3 regions of the Sinorhizobium garamanticum genome follow, and region 2 is predicted to be linked to each of the others. Evidence: predicted binding sites of a transcription regulator. Region 2 holds the regulator's gene; each other region holds the start of a gene.
What was found. Region 2 encodes LexA, which represses DNA repair genes until DNA is damaged. Its sites were predicted from a motif close to TGTTCNNNNTGTGTTCNG; they were not measured.

Region 1 (5,884 bases), 400 kb from region 2:
ATTGGGCGCTGTCATCTGCTTTTTTTGCATTTTTGCTACAGTCTGGCAATTTTTTTCCGTTGACAGGAGCCGCCCCCGTCCTGTTACTACCGTGCTCTTTTGACGCAGGCTAAGTCTGCGCATTTCCTGTCAAATGCCATCTGTTATGTGGTTTTCTTCCCGCTGCGGCAGGGTTTTCATCTGCGCGCGAAGCGGTTATGAACGCTGAGCTCGAAATGCTTTCCGCCGGCCGTGTCGGAGGAGAAACTCAAGAGTACGATCGCAATAAGGCAAAGCCGCTTCTCCTTGCTCAGGCGAAGACGGCGGCCGAAGCACAACGTCATTTCGCCCGAATCCGTCGATAGTGCGAAGTCCACCAAGTTCCGGAACCCGTCATGCGCCTGTCCCGCTTTTTCATGCCCATCTTGAAGGAAAACCCGAAGGAAGCGGAAATCGTTTCCCACCGCCTCATGTTGCGGACGGGCATGATCCGCCAGCAATCTGCCGGCATCTATACCTGGCTGCCGCTTGGCAAGCGCGTGCTTGACAAGGTCAACGCGATCATTCGCGAAGAGCAGAACCGCTCCGGCGCGATCGAGCTCCTGATGCCGACGCTGCAGTCGGCGGAGCTGTGGCAGGAGAGCGGACGCTACGATGCCTATGGCAAGGAAATGCTGCGCATCAAGGACCGGCAGGACCGGCCGATGCTCTATGGCCCGACGAACGAGGAGATGATCACGGATGTGTTCCGCTCCTACGTGAAGTCCTATCGTGACCTGCCGCTCAATCTCTATCATATTCAGTTGAAGTTCCGCGATGAGATCCGTCCGCGCTTCGGCACGATGCGCTCGCGCGAGTTCCTGATGAAGGACGCCTATTCCTTCGATCTTGATCGCGAAGGGGCGGAGCACGCCTATAACCGGATGTTTGCCGCCTATCTGCGCACCTTTGCGCGCATGGGCCTGCGTGCCATCCCGATGCGCGCCGATACCGGTCCGATCGGTGGCAATCTCAGTCACGAGTTCATCATCCTTGCCGATACCGGTGAGTCCGAAGTCTTCTGCCACAAGGACTTCCTTGGTTTCGACATTCCGGGAGAGGATACGAATTTCGACGATGTCGCCGGCCTGAAGGCGATTTTCGAGAAGTGGACGTCGCGTTATGCGGCAACCTCGGAAATGCATGACGAGGCGGCGTTCAACGCTGTTCCCGAGGGCGAACGCCTGTCGGCGCGCGGCATCGAGGTCGGCCACATCTTCTACTTCGGCACAAAATATTCCGAAGCGATGGGCGCGAAGGTGCTCGGGCCGGACGGCAAGGAGCACACCGTGCACATGGGTTCCTATGGCATCGGTCCGACCCGCCTCGTGCCGGCGATCATCGAGGCCTCGCACGACGAAAACGGCATCATCTGGCCGAAGTCGGTCGCCCCGTTCGATGTCGTCGTCATCAACATGAAAGCGGGTGATGCCGCTTGCGATGCGGCCAGCGGCACGCTCTACTCTCGACTCGGGAAGGCTGGATTCGACGTGCTTCTGGACGATACCGATGATCGCGCCGGCGCGAAGTTTGCGACCGCCGACCTTATTGGTGTTCCGGTTCAGATCATCGCCGGACCGCGTTCGGTTGCGAACGGCGAAGTCGAGGTCAAAGAGCGCAAGACCGGCGAGCGCGAGACGATGACGATCGAAGCCGCGATCAACAAGCTGGTTGCGACGAGATAAAGGACGAAGGAAGCGAAGATGACCGCGGCGACGGAAGACCAGGTGCAGGCTGCCGCTCAGTCTGGTGTGCCTTCCAGCCGTCCCTTTTGCGCGTTCGAGCGCATGGTGGCCTGGCGCTATCTGCGCTCGCGACGGAAGGAAGCCTTCATCTCGGTCATCGCCGGCTTTTCCTTCATCGGCATCATGCTGGGCGTGGGGACGCTGATCATCGTCATGGCGGTGATGAACGGATTCCGTACCGAGCTTATTTCGCGCATCCTCGGCATGAACGGCCATATCATCGTTCAGCCGCTCGATGGACCGCTCACCAACTATGCCGATCTCGCCACCAAGTTTTCCGCGGTCCCCGGCGTCACCATGGCGATCCCAATGGTCGAAGGGCAGGTTCTCGCCCAAGGGCTGGGTGACGCGTCAACAGGAGCCCTCGTTCGCGGTGTCCGTGCCGACGACCTCTCGAAGATGAAATCCATCTCGGAGCACATTCAGCAGGGCGATCTTGTCGGCTTCGCGTCGGGCAGCGGCGTCGCCATCGGTTCGCGTATGGCCGAACAACTGGGCATCCGTGTCGGTGGCACGATCACGCTGACTTCGCCGAATGGCGATGTGACGCCGATGGGCATGAATCCGCGCGTCAAGGCCTATACCGTCTCGGCGATCTTCGAAATCGGCATGTCGGAATATGACGCAACGATCGTCTTCATGCCCCTCGAGGAGGCGCAGCTTTACTTCAATGCTGAGGGCCTCGTCCAATCAATCGAAATTTTCGCCGAGCGTCCGGACGCGGTCGATTCCTTGCGCAAGCCCATTGAAGATGCCGCCGGCCGGCAGATCTTCATCACCGACTGGCGCGACCGCAACAAAACCTTCTTCTCCGCGCTCGAGGTCGAGCGCAACGTGATGTTCATGATCCTGACGCTGATCGTGCTGGTGGCGGCGTTGAACATCATTTCCGGCCTCATCATGCTGGTGAAGGACAAGGGCAGCGACATCGCGATCCTGAGAACGATGGGCGCGACGTCCGGATCGGTAATGCGAATCTTCTTCATGACCGGCGCCGCCATCGGCGTCGCCGGCACGATCGCCGGCGTGCTCCTTGGTGTCGTCGTCTGCCTCAACGTCGAGTCGATCCGCCAGTTCTTCTCCTGGGTCTCGGGGACGACGCTCTTCAACCCGGAACTTTATTTCCTGAGTCAGCTTCCTGCGGATATGAATGCCGACGAAACGGTCGCAGTCGTCATCATGGCGCTTGCCCTTTCCTTCCTTGCCACGATCTTTCCAGCCTGGCGCGCCTCGCGCCTCGATCCGGTGCAGGCCCTGCGGTACGAATAACAAGGACAAGAACGCAAAATGAATGCGCGTGTGGCACTGCAGCTCTCCGGCATCGAGCGGCACTACGGAGAGGGTGAAACCTACCTGCCGATCCTCAAAGGTGTCGATTTCACACTGCGAAGCGGCGAGACCGTCGCGCTCGTGGCGCCTTCGGGAACCGGCAAGTCGACGCTCTTGCATGTCGCAGGCCTGCTCGAACATCCGGACGCGGGCGAAGTCGTCGTGAACGGTTTGGCTTGCAACGGGCTCAGCGATGATCGGCGCACCGCGATCCGGCGCAAGGAGATCGGCTTCGTCTATCAGTTCCATCACCTGCTGCCGGAATTTTCCGCGCTGGAAAACATCATGATGCCGCAACTAATCGCCGGCCTGCCGAAGGCGGAAGCAGCGGAGAGAGCCGCCGCTTTGCTCGATTATATGCGCATCGGCCACCGTGCCAGCCATCGACCGGGCGAACTCTCCGGCGGCGAGCAGCAGCGCGTTGCGATCGCCCGCGCCGTGGCCAATGCGCCTCTCGTTCTCCTGGCTGATGAGCCGACCGGCAATCTCGATCCCGAGACCGCTGGCTATGTTTTCGAGGCGATGGAGGCCCTGGCACGCCAGTCGGGCCTTGCCGCACTGATTGCGACGCACAACCATGAACTCGCCTCCCTGATGGATCGCCGTGTGACGATCGAGGATGGGAAGGTCGTTGAACTGAAGTAGGCTTAAGGCGCTATCGAGCGGGATGCGGGAAAAGTGCGCGCGGTTTTCTGCCCACATCCGCGTCTCAACTTATTAGAGTCAATCACGATGAATTTCGGCCGATTCGACCCAAAATCACCGTGATCTCGTCACGGAACGATGAGCCCGCCTCGATAATCGAGCTCGTAGGCCTCTTCGCCATCGACGAAAATGACCTCGCGTCCGGAAAAATGATCGGTCGCGCCGCGGCTGCTGTCGACGTAACAACCGTAGGCGTGCTGATATTCCGTGCCGCCGAGGAAATGGCGCTTGTCGCGATACATGGTCTGTAGTGCAGCTTTAATAACGGTGCCGGCTCGTTCCGCATCGATCAAGTCCCGACGGATAATGCGACCGAAGTAGTTCATCGCCCAGCGCGGTTTGCCATCATGCCAGACTGCTTCCTGGCCGGCAAAATCCGTTCCGCCAAAATAGCTGTCGAGATAGCGCCACGCGCCGCGCTGGTGACCGATATCGCGCGAGCCGAGCCTGCAGGCGGGCAGGGCCGCGCCGTCGCCGACATATGTCCTCGATTTTGCCTCGACGATGAAGTCGGTGAGTTCCTTGATGCTGAACATGAGCGTGCTCCCATTTTCGTGAGCGAGGATGCCGTAACATCGCCAGCTTGTAAAGAACAAAAAGGGAACAAACGTCGATGCACCAGGCCTCCGAACCCTGACGGCGCCCAGCCACAGGCGCGTTAACCATCACCTTTGAATTGCGGGATCTTTTATGCAGGCTTACTTGACTATGGAACAAAAAAAGAACAAAAGAAAAACAATAGCGGAAAGGAGCCATCTAATGACTGATTTCGTTCGTGATCTCGCCGCCTTCGCCTCCATGAGCCTGTTCATCGCCAGCATTTCGGTGATTGCGCTCGGATTGTGATCCTTCTGCGCCGGCGCGGCTTCGCATGGCGCGGCGGCGTCGGATCTGTGCTACCTCGGATGCAATGTTGAAAAAGACGGCGGTCCCGGTCGTTGCGCTGGACATCAAGGACCGGAAACGGGATATCCTCTGCTCCGAACGGGAATCGGAGTGTAACGATGGCGAATGACCAGAGCCTTGGGCAGGGCGCAGCTGCGACGGATCCGCAGTTTGTTCACTTGCGCGTGCATTCGGCCTTCTCGCTGCTCGAGGGTGCGTTGCCGCTGAAGAAAGTCATCGGCAAGGCTGTTGCGGATGACCAACCGGCCATTGGCATTGCCGACACCAACAATCTTTTTGCTGCGCTCGAATTTTCACAAAAGGCGGCGGATGACGGCTTGCAGCCGATCATTGGCTGCCAGTTGTCGATCGACATGGAAGACGAGGCGGAAGCAGAACGGCGCGGCCATCATCATCAGCTTGCAAAGCTGCCGTCGCTCGTGCTGATCGCCGCAACGGACGCCGGCTATGTACGGCTCGTCGACCTCGTCAGCCGCGCCTATCTCGACGGCGAGGGCAGCCAGGCGGCGCGAATAACGCGGTCATGGCTGGCTGAGGGCGGGACCGATGGCCTGATCGCGCTGACGGGGGCGGCAAGCGGCCCGATCGACTTGGCATTGAGGGCGGGCTCGACGGTTCTGGCAGAGACCCGCCTGAAGGCGTTGATCGAGCTCTTCGGCGACCGGCTCTATCTGGAACTGCAGCGGCACGGCAACTATGACCGGCGCCACGAGAGCCGCATGATCGAACTCGCCTATCGCTTTGATGTACCGCTGGTGGCGACCAACGAGGCGTTCTTTCCTGCGCCGGCTGACTATGATGCGCACGACGCTCTGATGGCGGTCGCGCACAACGCGATGGTTTCGGATGACAGCCGGTTCCGGCTGACACCGGACCACTATCTGAAAAGCCGCAAGGAGATGGCGGCGCTCTTCGCCGATCTTCCGGAAGCCCTGGAGAACACGATCGAGATCGCCCGGCGCTGCTCCTTCATGCTGAAGACCCGTGGGCCGATCCTGCCGCGCTTCACCGGCGCTTCGGAGGACCCGGAGGAAGCAGAACGTGCGGAGGCGGCGGAGCTCCGCCGGCAGGCGGAGGAGGGGCTTGAGGTCCGCCTGGCGAAGCTCGGCATGGCCCCCGGCTACAAGGAAGAGGATTACCGCGAGCGGCTGGCCTTCGAACTAGGCGTCATCGAACGGATG
Region 2 (5,884 bases):
TGGTGCAGCCGGTGGCTTCGGAAACGGCCTGGAGCCGGATCAACGGCGTGTTGCCAATCGCTTCGAGCACGGACGGAAGAACGGTCATTTTGAAAACCTCACGCTGGACGGAACGGACGCCGGGTCTGAGCCCAGCATAATCCCTGATGAACGGCGATCCGATAAACATTTGGTTTACAGGCAAGATCGCCGAAATATTGGCGTGTTTTCGGCTCAGCCTGTGCACTAGGCAAGAAATAGCGTTTCGCAGCTAACCTGTCCCGGGCAAAATTCGTCTCGGTGGTCAAAAGGACGATCGAAGGTGCGAAATCTGACCAGGCGTTGCCGTCGGAGAGGCATTAAACCCGGGCAGGGGGAGACAGCCACGGGTTTTGGAAGGGGAAGCCCTTCCCGATGGACGCGAGGACGAAATGACGACTGCATTTACAGCCCGACCCGACCATGGACTGGTGTGGATAACGGGAGCGAGTTCGGGCATCGGGCGCGCCGTCGCCCTCAGGCTGGTTGAGGAGGGCTATTCGGTCGTCGTGACGGCACGTAGTCACGAGAGGCTAGTGGCGCTTCAACATGAGGCATCAGGCCCCGGCAGGATTGTCGTTCTCGATGGGGACGTCACGGATCCGAGCGACATGGAGCGCTTGCTGGCGGCTATCGAATACGATCACGGCCGGGTGGCTCTGGCCTTGCTCAATGCGGGCGTAGTGATTCCGGTGCGCGGCGACGATCTTAGCCGGGAAGCCTTCGACAAGAGCTTTGCCGTCAATCTTCATGGCGTCGTCAATTGCCTCGTGCCCGTTGTCGAGCACATGAAGGCGAACGGGCATGGCCAGATCGCTATCGTGTCGTCGGCGGCGGGCTACAGCGGCCTGCCGATGGGCGCCGCATATGGGGCGACCAAGGCGGGGCTCATCAATATGGCCGAGAGCTTGAAATTCGACCTCGATCGTATCGGCATCCGCCTGCAGTTGATCTGTCCAGGCTTCGTCGACACGGCCGCTTCGGCCAGAGGCAAGTTCCCGCGACCGGCTCTGGTGAGCGTAGAGGAAGCGGCGGAGCGCATTTGTCTCGGCCTGAAATCAGGGCGCTTCGAGATCACGTTCCCTAAACGCCTTACCTATGCGGCTAAACTGGCGCGTTTCCTGCCGTACAGCGCCTACTTTGCGCTTCTCAACTGGCTGGTGCCTGGGCGTGTGCCCGCGAGCACGGCGAAAAAAGCGCAATCCAGTACGAAGGGCCGGCCACGTCAGGCCGTGTGAAGCACGAGAACCGCACCGAAGACGAGCGACAGGCCGAGCCAGCCGACAGGTTTCAGCTTCTGACCGAAGAAGAGACGTCCGCAGATGGCGGTGCCGAAGATGCCGGTGGCGCCAAGCACTGCATAGGCGATGGCAAGTTCCATCCCCTTGACCGCCTCCGCGAGCAGTGCAAAGGCCGCGAGTACCAGGAGAATCGAAAGCACGCCCCAGCCGCGCCGCGCAAAGCCGTTCGACTTCGTGGAAGCCAGATTGGCAGCGACGTCAAGGACGCCGGCCATAACCGCGAAAGCGAAATAGAAGCTGTCGGCACTCGTCGGGCTGCTTCTCCCGCCGCTTCCTCCTCCTGTGCCTCACCGGCGTTGACGAGCAGTATCCCGACAACGGCCATCGACAGACCGAGCATCTCGCGGCCGCTCAGCGCATGGCCAAAGACGAACACGGAGACGAGCGTGATGAGAGCGACACCGGACCCTTCCCAGATGGCATAGGCGACGCCGACGGAGATTGTCTTCACGGCTTTGGCAAGGAACACGTATGAGAGCGCAATCGAAGCATACATGATCGCATGTCCGGCATAGGAGCCGGAGGCAGCCTTCATCGCCGTGAGGCCGGCGACCTCTGTCGCGATCGCGAGAGTCAGGAAAAGCCATGCAACACGCATGAGGAACCTTCAGAGACCACATCGACAAACAAAAAGAGCCATTCGGGCGTTTACCGCGAATGGCTCTTTTGAAACTGGCTCCCCGGGCCGGATTCGAACCGGCGACCTATCGATTAACAGTCGAGTGCTCTACCGCTGAGCTACCAGGGATCATCTGCACCGCAGAAGTGAGGCTGCTAATACAAATGCTTTTTCGATTTGCCAAGCGCTTTTTCAAAAAAAATTGACAACGTCGGTTGCGAGGCTGTGGAGAAGGCCCCAATTGTGGGGTGGAGCATGAAAGAGGAATAATGACGAACGGCAGGAAAGAACGGCATTTCGGCATCGATCCGCAGACACGCCAGATCGTGCTCGGGAAATGGCGCATTAACTTGCCGGACTCGCCGGTACTGCGAATCCTGGTTGGTACGCTTCTCATCGTGGGCGGCGTCTTAGGTTTTCTGCCGGTGCTCGGTTTCTGGATGATTCCTCTGGGGTTGCTTGTGCTTTCTCACGACATACCGGCGATCCGCCGCCGCCGCCGCAAGTTGGCGATTTGGTGGGCGCGTTGGCGCGGCCAGCAAAATTCCTCCGGCAAGTCCTGAGCGGGGCGCGCGAGGCGGCAGAAGCCGATGCCTGAGGGAGCGAGGGAGGCCGACGAATCGACTGCCGTGCTGCGATGTTTGTCGGCGCAGGGTCGCACGAGCTCGCTGATGGCACCGTAGGCACGCAAAGCTGCCGTTAGAATCGAAAAAATTCCGGGCTGGATTGCAGTTGGGGATCGCTGGGGAGAACGGCGAATGACTACGAGCGTTCCACCTTTTTCGAAAGCTTCCCCCTTGCGCTCCTCATAGATTCGTTCTAAACGCCGGCCATCGCTTGATCGATCGAGCGCGAGAGGCCTCGTGGCGGAGTGGTGACGCAGAGGACTGCAAATCCTTGTACCCCGGTTCAATTCCGGGCGAGGCCTCCAAAAGAAATCAAATGCTTAACATTTCTGCTTCAAGCAGATTTCGAGAATTGCCTAGGCCTCCGCTCAAGGCAATGACCTGGGCAGTGGGCCTCTACCTCGCCAGTTTCGCACTCTTCCCAACGAAGGTCCCGAAGCGGGTTGGAAGGGACACCAGAACTGGCTCTGGTACCCTCAGTGCCCCAACCGCCGACATGGATGTCGCCAGCGTGCGCTCACAGCAACATGTCGAGAAGCGCAGCGCACAAGAATCCTAAGACCTTTGCCAATGTCGGGTAGGACTAAGGTCCATGGATCGGGGTGGGCGGCGCCCTTAAACTCCACTGATATCATTTACAATGAGCTTTTACTTTGAAGCGCGGTTTGTAGACTCGCCGGTCTATGCCGAAGAGCAGGGCCGGCTTTTTCTTCTATTCCAAGGCTTCCCTCGTTCTACTGCATGTTTCCCTAAATCGTAGCCGATTGGGGATGAGGATATGCGGGAATTTACACTGCTATAGCATCCGTTGCGCGTCTGATAAGACGCGCGGCGCCGTGGATAAGACCTTTCGTGGGAAGCCGGCAGGTCACGTCTGCAGCTCTGAAAGAAACAATATCCTGTTCGAGCAGCACGGCTAAATGCGCACTGGCTCCCGCAAACCAGGCTCGAATTTCCGCTCAGACCGCCAAACTAGTGATAGCGGCGAATAAGGCCGACGAGCTTGCCTTGGATCTTGACGCGGTCCGGTCCGAATATCCGCGTTTCATAGGCAGGGTTGGCCGCTTCGAGCGCAATGGAGGCGCCCTTTCTGCGGAATCGTTTGAGCGTTGCCTCTTCGTCATCGACTAGTGCAACGACGATGTCGCCGGGATTCGCCGTGTTTGTATTCCGAATGATCACGGTATCGCCATCGAAGATACCCGCTTCGATCATCGAGTCGCCCTTGATTTCGAGCGCGTAGTGTTCGCCGCTGCCGATCATGTCGGCCGGGATGGAAATATCGTGCGTGTTGTTCTGGATCGCGGAAATCGGGACACCGGCCGCAATTCGTCCCATGACCGGCACCGAAATCATTGCAGTGTCGCTCGGTGGCGCCGATTTCGTCGTGGCGGCGGGCGCTACAGGTGGCTTGCCCAGGCTGCCTTCTATGACACTTGGCGAGAAGCCACGCCGAGGCTGCGGGCTCGCCATATAGGCCTCAGGCAGCTTGATGACTTCGAGCGCGCGCGCCCGGTTGGGAAGGCGTCGAATGAAGCCGCGCTCTTCAAGTGCGGTAATCAACCGATGGATGCCCGACTTGGAAGCGAGGTCCAGTGCGTCTTTCATCTCGTCGAAGGACGGCGGCACCCCGGATTCCTTCATTCGCTCGTGAATGAACAGAAGCAATTCCTGTTGCTTGCGGGTTAGCATGGCGCGTCACTCCAGAATCGCGAAACAAATCAAGAACAGACACTATCTGTTCCATATGTGTTCCGCAAGTACCTAAAATTCCGTGAATTTCTCTCGCCATCGCGAATTTCTCGAGGGAGGCCCTCGGTCGCTCCGCCGACCGCCGCGTCGCGAGCCACGGAAGGGGCAGGATCGCGCCTTTCTGGCCGGTCTTATGTCTCCGTCAGGCTGATCGGCGCGGTCATCGAGCATGACTGCAGGCCATCAGATCTCCTTCGTCATCCGGCCGGGGAACATTGGGCTCCAGCCGTTCAATGGTATTGTGAGTGATGCGGCGCCGAACAGCGTCAGCGGCCTCATCCAGGGCAAGGTCTTCCTGGTAGAGGTCGGGGAATACACGATCGGCATCGATGGCGATCAAAACCTGCTTGTTCGCACGCATCCCTCGATCGGCATCAGCCGTGGCGACCGCGTTCGCGCATCATTCCCCGAGAACAAAGTGTCCGCAATCTGCGACTGAGTTACTGCATGATTCCTTAAATCGGAATCGATTTAAGGACAAAATCATGCAGCAATTCAAAGTGCTACAGCGACCTTTGCGCGTCCGATTGGACGCGCGGCGCAGTGTGTCTTCAATTGCTCGCTAGATCGTGCGGATCATCTGCCAGATCTGCTCCGGATCCCTGACGCCGGTCTGGTAAAGCTTGATGATCCTTTGGGCGACTTCCTCAGCCTCATCGCTCCCCATCGTCAGGTTGCGTTCTTCGAGCGCCTTGTGCAGCACGCCCTCCAGGATCGCGACTTCACCGGGAAGGATAGGATAATCTCGGAAGTTATTGAAAGGGTTCATGGCCGATCTCCTCTTTGGGGCAAATCTGCCGGTGGGAACAGTCTACGCGTTTTTTCAGAGGGTGCGAACGGGAAACGGTCGCTTTACTACAGCGCCGCGCGCGTCTTATCAGACGCGCGAACGACGCTGTAGCATTTTGAATCGCTGCACGCTTTTATCCTTGGATCGGCCACCTTTTAGGAAACGTCCAGGCGGGCCCTTGGGCATATCGCGTTATCGCAATGGCGGTTGACGCGACCGGGGTTCTCGAAGCGCAAACAGCCGCGCCACGAAACGAAAGGCCCGCGCCGCCAACGTTATAAAGCCCGCACCTCGCCTCCGCGCCCGCCTCAGGGCGGCGCGGAGGCGTATGGCGGGATTCGACGACTCCCCCGAGGCTGACTGTGCCCGATGACCCCTAGTTGCTCGAAGCTGGATGAGGCAACATCTTCGGCGGCTCTTCCAGGAGAGTATAAGGTCCTTCAGGGCACTTGACGTCCGGGTTCACCGGGTGGAACAGGCCGAGAGGGTTCGGCTTGAAGATCCACGCATGCAGGTCGTAATGGTGGAGCTGCGCCGGCAGAAGCGGTTCATGCCCCTCCATGGGGCCGTCGAAGGGATGCCCGAAGAGCTCGGGATTCGGCTTGACGCCCGTGGCGAGCGGGATCAGCCATTCGACAGCAACGAGCTCCAGCTTGTCGCCATTTGGCTCATACAACAGCAATGTCGGCTTCATTGGATCGGGCTTCGGACCGATCAGCGCCGGATTCAGAAAGTGCACCCCCATCGTGCCCGTCGCATACGTGACGCATCCCAATGT
Region 3 (5,884 bases), 2.0 Mb from region 2:
GGCTGCTGAACAGTGTTTTGCCCGATAAGTGGAGAATGAAATGGCTGTACCGAAAAGAAAAACGAGCCCGTCCAAGCGTGGCATGCGCCGTTCCGCTGACGCCCTCAAGGCTCCGACCTACATCGAAGACAAGAACTCCGGCGAACTGCGCCGTCCGCACCACATCGACCTGAAGACCGGCATGTACCGCGGTCGCCAGGTTCTGACGCCGAAGGAAAACGCATAAGCGTTCCTGTCTACGGATGAAGTTTGAGGGCCGGCTTTGCCGGCCCTTTTTCTTTGATGCGTTGGACTTTGCCGTCCGAATCGCCGGGCCGGCTGCCCCTCATCCGCCTGCCGGCACCGCCCGCCCGTGAAGACGCGCCCTCGCAAATCCCCCTCGCTCCGCTTGCGGGGAGAGGGCCGGAGTTGAGGGCAAACCTCATTCCGCCCTCGATCTCCTGAATGATATGGGGCCGGGGGCTCAGCCGAGATTGTCGAGCTTCGTCTGAAGCGCGCGCAACTGTTCCTTGAGCTCGTCGATATCCTTGGCCTCGGCCTTCCTCGTTTCCTTGGCCGGGGGCGCGGCCATGAAGGGCGAGAACATCTGCATGGCCTGATGGAACATTTCGGTGTTGCGCCGCACCTGCTCCTCGACCAGTTGCAGCGGCACCTGCAGGTTCTTGCCAAGCGGCGTGTCGCCAAATGCCTTGTTGATCTGCTCGCGCATCTGGGCCTGCTGTTCGGTGAAGGCCTGCATGGAATGCTCGAGGTAGCTCGGCACCACCATCTGCATCTGGTCGCCATAGAAGGAGATCAGCTGGCGCAGAAATGAAATCGGCAAAAGCGTGTTGCCGGTCTTGGATTCCTGCTCGAAGATGATCTGCGTCAATACGGAGTGGGTGATGTCTTCGCCGGACTTTGCGTCCTGCACCACGAATTCTTCACCCTTCTTTACCATCACGGCCAGGTCGTCGAGGGTCACGTAGGTGCTGGTCCCGGTATTGTAGAGGCGCCGGTTCGCATATTTCTTGATAACGATCTGGCCTTCGTTCTTCGCCATCAGGGTCTCCTCTTACCCATCATCCCGTCTTTATTGTATTTTTCAGAGTATCCGCAAAATCGAGGCTCTGACAATCTCTTTGTGCAATGCGGCGACGCAGGTGCGAAATATGGTCACCGGGCGAAACGTGAAGCTTTTGCGGCAGCGCATCAAGGCGTTTGACTTGCGCTCAAGGCTTTGCCAGTCTGGCTACATCAGGCAAACGAAATATGAGGTAACGTCCCATGAGCAATCCCTCCGTCGTGATCGCCAGCGCGGCTCGCACCGCCGTCGGATCCTTTAACGGTGCCTTCGGCAACACCCCCGCGCACGAGTTGGGCGCGAGCGTCATCAAGGCGGTACTCGAGCGGGCGGGCGTCGACGCGGGAGAGGTGGACGAGGTGATCCTCGGCCAGGTTCTTCCCGCCGGTGAAGGGCAGAATCCGGCCCGTCAGGCAGCGATGAAGGCAGGCCTCCCGCAGGAAAAGACGGCTTGGGGCATGAACCAGCTGTGCGGTTCGGGTCTGCGCGCCGTGGCGCTCGGCATGCAGCAGATCGTCACCGGTGATGCGGATATCATCGTGGCCGGCGGCATGGAATCGATGTCGATGGCACCGCACTGCGCGCATCTCCGCGGCGGCGTGAAGATGGGCGACTACAAGATGATCGACACGATGATCAAGGATGGCCTGATGGATGCCTTCTACGGCTACCACATGGGCATCACCGCCGAGAACGTCGCCCGCAAGTGGCAGCTTACCCGCGAAGAGCAGGACGAATTCGCGCTCGCTTCGCAGAATAAGGCTGAAGCTGCGCAGAAGGCCGGCCGTTTCGCCGACGAGATCGTTCCTTTCATCGTGAAGACCCGTAAGGGCGACGTGACCGTCGACCAGGACGAATATATCCGCCACGGTGCGACGCTCGATTCCATGGCGAAGCTGCGCCCGGCCTTCGACAAGGAGGGAACCGTGACCGCCGGAAACGCATCGGGGCTGAACGACGGTGCGGCCGCGACGCTTTTGATGACCGAAGCGCAGGCGGAAAAGCGCGGCATTCAGCCGATTGCCCGCATCGTTTCCTGGGCGACGGCCGGCGTCGATCCGCAGATCATGGGGACCGGGCCGATCCCAGCTTCCCGCAAGGCACTGGAGAAGGCCGGCTGGTCGGTCGGCGATGTGCAGCTCGTGGAGGCGAACGAAGCCTTCGCGGCACAGGCCTGTGCCGTCAACAAGGATCTCGGCTGGGATCCGTCGATCGTCAACGTCAACGGCGGTGCGATCGCGATCGGCCATCCGATCGGCGCTTCCGGTGCCCGCGTCCTCAACACCTTGCTCTTCGAGATGAAGCGGCGCGGCGTTTCCAAGGGGCTGGCCACCTTGTGCATCGGCGGCGGCATGGGCGTCGCCATGTGCGTCGAGCGCCTGTAGCCGGCCGGATCCTATGCAGCAGGCCGGCCGAACAGTTTTCCGGTGCATTTGCCGGTCTGCTGGCCTGCTGTCCCTATGTGACATCGGCGAAATTGATCAAGCACATGTGGCCCGTCTATGCCGGGCCGCATGCCGATCACCTATGCAACATTGAAATCAATCTTGTGGGAGGCGAGCATGAGCAGGGTAGCGTTGGTTACGGGTGGATCCCGCGGCATCGGTGCAGCCATTTCGGTGGCTCTGAAAGCGGCAGGCTACAAGGTGGCCGCAAACTATGCCGGCAACGACGAGAAGGCCCAGGCCTTCAAGCAGGAAACCGGCATCCCCGTCTACAAGTGGGATGTCTCCAATTACCAGGCCTGTGCCGAGGGCATTGCCAAGGTGGAGGCGGATCTCGGGCCGGTGGACGTTCTTGTCAACAATGCCGGCATCACGCGTGATGCGATGTTTCACAAGATGACGCCGGAACAATGGGGTGAAGTGATCAGCACCAATCTGACCGGCGTCTTCAACATGACGCATCCACTCTGGTCGGGCATGCGCGACCGCGGCTTCGGGCGTGTCATCAACATCTCCTCGATCAACGGTCAGAAAGGGCAGATGGGCCAGGCGAATTATTCCGCCGCCAAGGCCGGCGATCTCGGCTTCACAAAGGCACTCGCCCAGGAAGGGGCGGCAAAAGGCATCACCGTCAACGCGATCTGCCCGGGTTATATCGGCACGGAGATGGTAAGGGCTGTGCCGGAAAAGGTGCTCAACGAACGGATCATTCCGCAGATTCCGGTCGGGCGTCTCGGTGAACCGGAAGAAGTTGCGCGTTGCGTCGTGTTCCTGGCGTCCGACGACGCAGGCTTCATCACTGGCTCGACGATTTCGGCCAATGGTGGCCAGTTCTTCGTCTGAACCCGCCAAACGCCAAGACCCAAACTCCAAGACAATGTCATCTCTCGCGGCGCCTTCCTGGGCGCCGCTTTTGTTGCGGAAGTGGAATTCATCGCTCGATGCAATGGTTAACGACACAGCCTTTCAGTGCACCGGTTGCGAAAAATCCAACCGCGATTCTATTGATCCGTAAGCACCGGAGCCACTATATGTTGTGGTGAACAAAACGAGAAAACTATCGTGTCAGCGATTCGTCGCCGATTCGTTCCGGCTTTGATCGAAAGGTTAATGCGACGATTCATATTCCTTGATTCGCCGAGTCCCAAGACGAATCTGGGTTAAAATTTTCCAAACTTTCCAGAGTCTTGGATTCCGAATCCTTGATCACAATTAACGCTCCGGAAAGGAAAGTTAACGGGGCTGACGGCATTCGTTTGCGCGATGTTCCGGCAGATTCAGCATGTGGTGCGAGTCTTTCTACGGCAGTCTAGATATAGCCGTGAACATACAGTGAATCGACGCGAGTCAGCGATTCGTCGCTGATTCGTTCCACCGCTGTTCCGAATGTTAATGTTGGAGGCACCAAATGTGGCTCGGGGAGGAGGCCGCAGGCGGTTTTAATTGCCCGCACCCCTTGCGTTTGGCCCGGCGCGTGGGCATGTGTTCCCAGCCGGCTCGCGAAACCGCGCCGGCTCGTTGAGAATGCCAGGATCGATGACGTGTCCTTTCAATCCATGATCCTGAGCGGTCGCGGTGTGACCGCGGTGCTCGGGCCAACCAATACCGGCAAGACCCACTACGCGATCGAGCGCATGGTTGCGCATGACAGCGGTGTCATCGGCCTGCCGCTGCGGCTGCTTGCGCGCGAGGTCTATACGCGTCTGGTCGAGAAGGTGGGCCACCGCAACGTCGCGCTGATCACGGGTGAGGAAAAGATCACGCCGCATCGGGCGCGCTATTCGGTCTGCACCGTCGAAGCCATGCCGCGCGAAACGACGGCGTCGTTCGTAGCGATCGACGAGGTGCAGCTCGCCGCCGACCTCGAGCGTGGCCATATCTTCACCGACAGGCTGCTGCATCTGCGCGGCCGCGACGAAACGCTGCTGCTCGGCGCCGCGACGATGCGGCCCATTCTCCACCAGCTCCTGCCGGGGATCACCTTCAACGAGCGTCCGCGCCTCTCGCAGCTTCTCTATGCGGGATCAAAGAAGATCACCCGGCTCCCGCATCGTTCCGCAATCGTCGCTTTTTCGGCCGACGAGGTCTATGCCATCGCCGAGCTCATCCGGCGGCAGCGCGGCGGCGCCGCCGTCGTGCTCGGGGCACTGTCGCCGCGTACCCGTAATGCCCAGGTCGCGCTCTACCAGGAGGGCGACGTCGAATATCTTGTGGCGACCGATGCCATCGGCATGGGCCTCAATCTCGACGTCGATCATGTCGCCTTCGCGCAGGACCGCAAGTTCGATGGCTACCAGTACCGCAATCTCAACCCCGCGGAGCTCGCCCAGGTCGCGGGACGGGCGGGCCGGCATGTGCGGGACGGAACATTCGGTGTCACCGGGCGCGTCGATCCCTTCGACAACGAACTCGTGCATCGCATGGAGTCGCACGAATTCGATGCCGTCAGGGTCTTGCAATGGCGGTCCAAGGCGGTCGATTATTCCTCGCTGAAGGCGCTCAAGAAAAGCCTCGAGGCAGCGCCGGCCGTTGCCGGCCTGACGCGTGCCCTTCCGGCTGTCGATCAGCAGGCGCTGGAGCACCTGATGCGCTATCCCGAAATCGTGGACGTTGCGACCACGTCCGAGCGGGTCGAGACGCTGTGGGAGGCCTGCGCCCTACCCGACTACCGGCGCATAACGCCGGCGCAACACGCGGACCTGATTTCGACGATCTACGCCGATCTCGTTCGCGACGGCACGGTCAACGAAGACTTCATGGCCGAGCAGGTTCGCCGCGCGGATCACACCGATGGCGAGATTGACACACTTTCGGCGCGAATTGCGCAGATCAGGACCTGGACCTATGTGTCCAATAGGCCCGGATGGCTTGCCGATCCGACACACTGGCAAGAAAAGACGCGGGAAATCGAAGATCGATTGTCCGACGCGCTACATGAAAGGTTGACGAAACGCTTTGTTGATCGCAGGACATCTGTGCTCATGAAGCGCCTGAGAGAGAATGCGATGCTGGAAGCTGAAATCAGTGTGAATGGTGATGTCTTCGTTGAGGGGCACCACGTAGGCCAATTAGCCGGTTTCCGGTTCACTTTGGCAGCCGGTGGCGAAGGGTCGGATGCGAAGGCGGTGCAAGGTGCTGCCCAGAAGGCGCTTGCGTTGGAATTCGAGGCGCGTGCCGCACGCCTGCATGCGGCCGGCAACGGTGATCTTGCGCTTTCGTCGGATGGCCTCGTGCGCTGGCTCGGTGATCCCGTGGCGCGGCTTGCTGCGAGCGATCACGTCATGCGTCCCCGCGTCATCCTGCTCGCCGACGAGCAGCTCCAGGCCAATGCCCGCGACCATGTGCTGGCCCGGATCGAACGATTCGTGAACCACCA

Region 1: a site for LexA is predicted at 4,386-4,403, ahead of PZN02_RS19170 (DUF5680 domain-containing protein). Genes of this name have one in related genera too.
Region 3: a site for LexA is predicted at 3,876-3,893, ahead of PZN02_RS06645 (helicase-related protein). Genes of this name have one in related genera too.

What each region holds. Positions count from the first base shown of each region.
Region 1 covers NZ_CP120373.1:4,047,207-4,053,090, reverse strand. The annotation lists gene proS (proline--tRNA ligase) at 375-1,703, shown strand; gene PZN02_RS19180 (lipoprotein-releasing ABC transporter permease subunit) at 1,722-3,032, shown strand; gene PZN02_RS19175 (ABC transporter ATP-binding protein) at 3,051-3,737, shown strand; gene PZN02_RS19170 (DUF5680 domain-containing protein) at 3,866-4,333, opposite strand; gene PZN02_RS19165 (hypothetical protein) at 4,488-4,643, shown strand; gene dnaE (DNA polymerase III subunit alpha) at 4,802-5,884, shown strand, end outside.
Region 2 covers NZ_CP120373.1:3,651,858-3,657,741, reverse strand. The annotation lists gene PZN02_RS17215 (cysteine synthase A) at 1-88, opposite strand, end outside; gene PZN02_RS17210 (SDR family NAD(P)-dependent oxidoreductase) at 411-1,256, shown strand; gene PZN02_RS17205 (SMR family transporter) at 1,244-1,534, opposite strand; partial or broken gene PZN02_RS17200 (SMR family transporter) at 1,582-1,917, opposite strand; tRNA gene PZN02_RS17195 (tRNA-Asn) at 1,993-2,067, opposite strand; gene PZN02_RS17190 (hypothetical protein) at 2,208-2,501, shown strand; tRNA gene PZN02_RS17185 (tRNA-Cys) at 2,796-2,869, shown strand; gene lexA (transcriptional repressor LexA) at 3,537-4,256, opposite strand; gene PZN02_RS17175 (TOBE domain-containing protein) at 4,486-4,755, shown strand; gene PZN02_RS17170 (hypothetical protein) at 4,879-5,085, opposite strand; gene PZN02_RS17165 (hypothetical protein) at 5,483-5,884, opposite strand, start outside.
Region 3 covers NZ_CP120373.1:1,424,243-1,430,126, forward strand. The annotation lists gene rpmF (50S ribosomal protein L32) at 41-226, shown strand; gene phaR (polyhydroxyalkanoate synthesis repressor PhaR) at 464-1,042, opposite strand; gene PZN02_RS06635 (acetyl-CoA C-acetyltransferase) at 1,267-2,448, shown strand; gene phbB (beta-ketoacyl-ACP reductase) at 2,626-3,351, shown strand; gene PZN02_RS06645 (helicase-related protein) at 4,065-5,884, shown strand, end outside.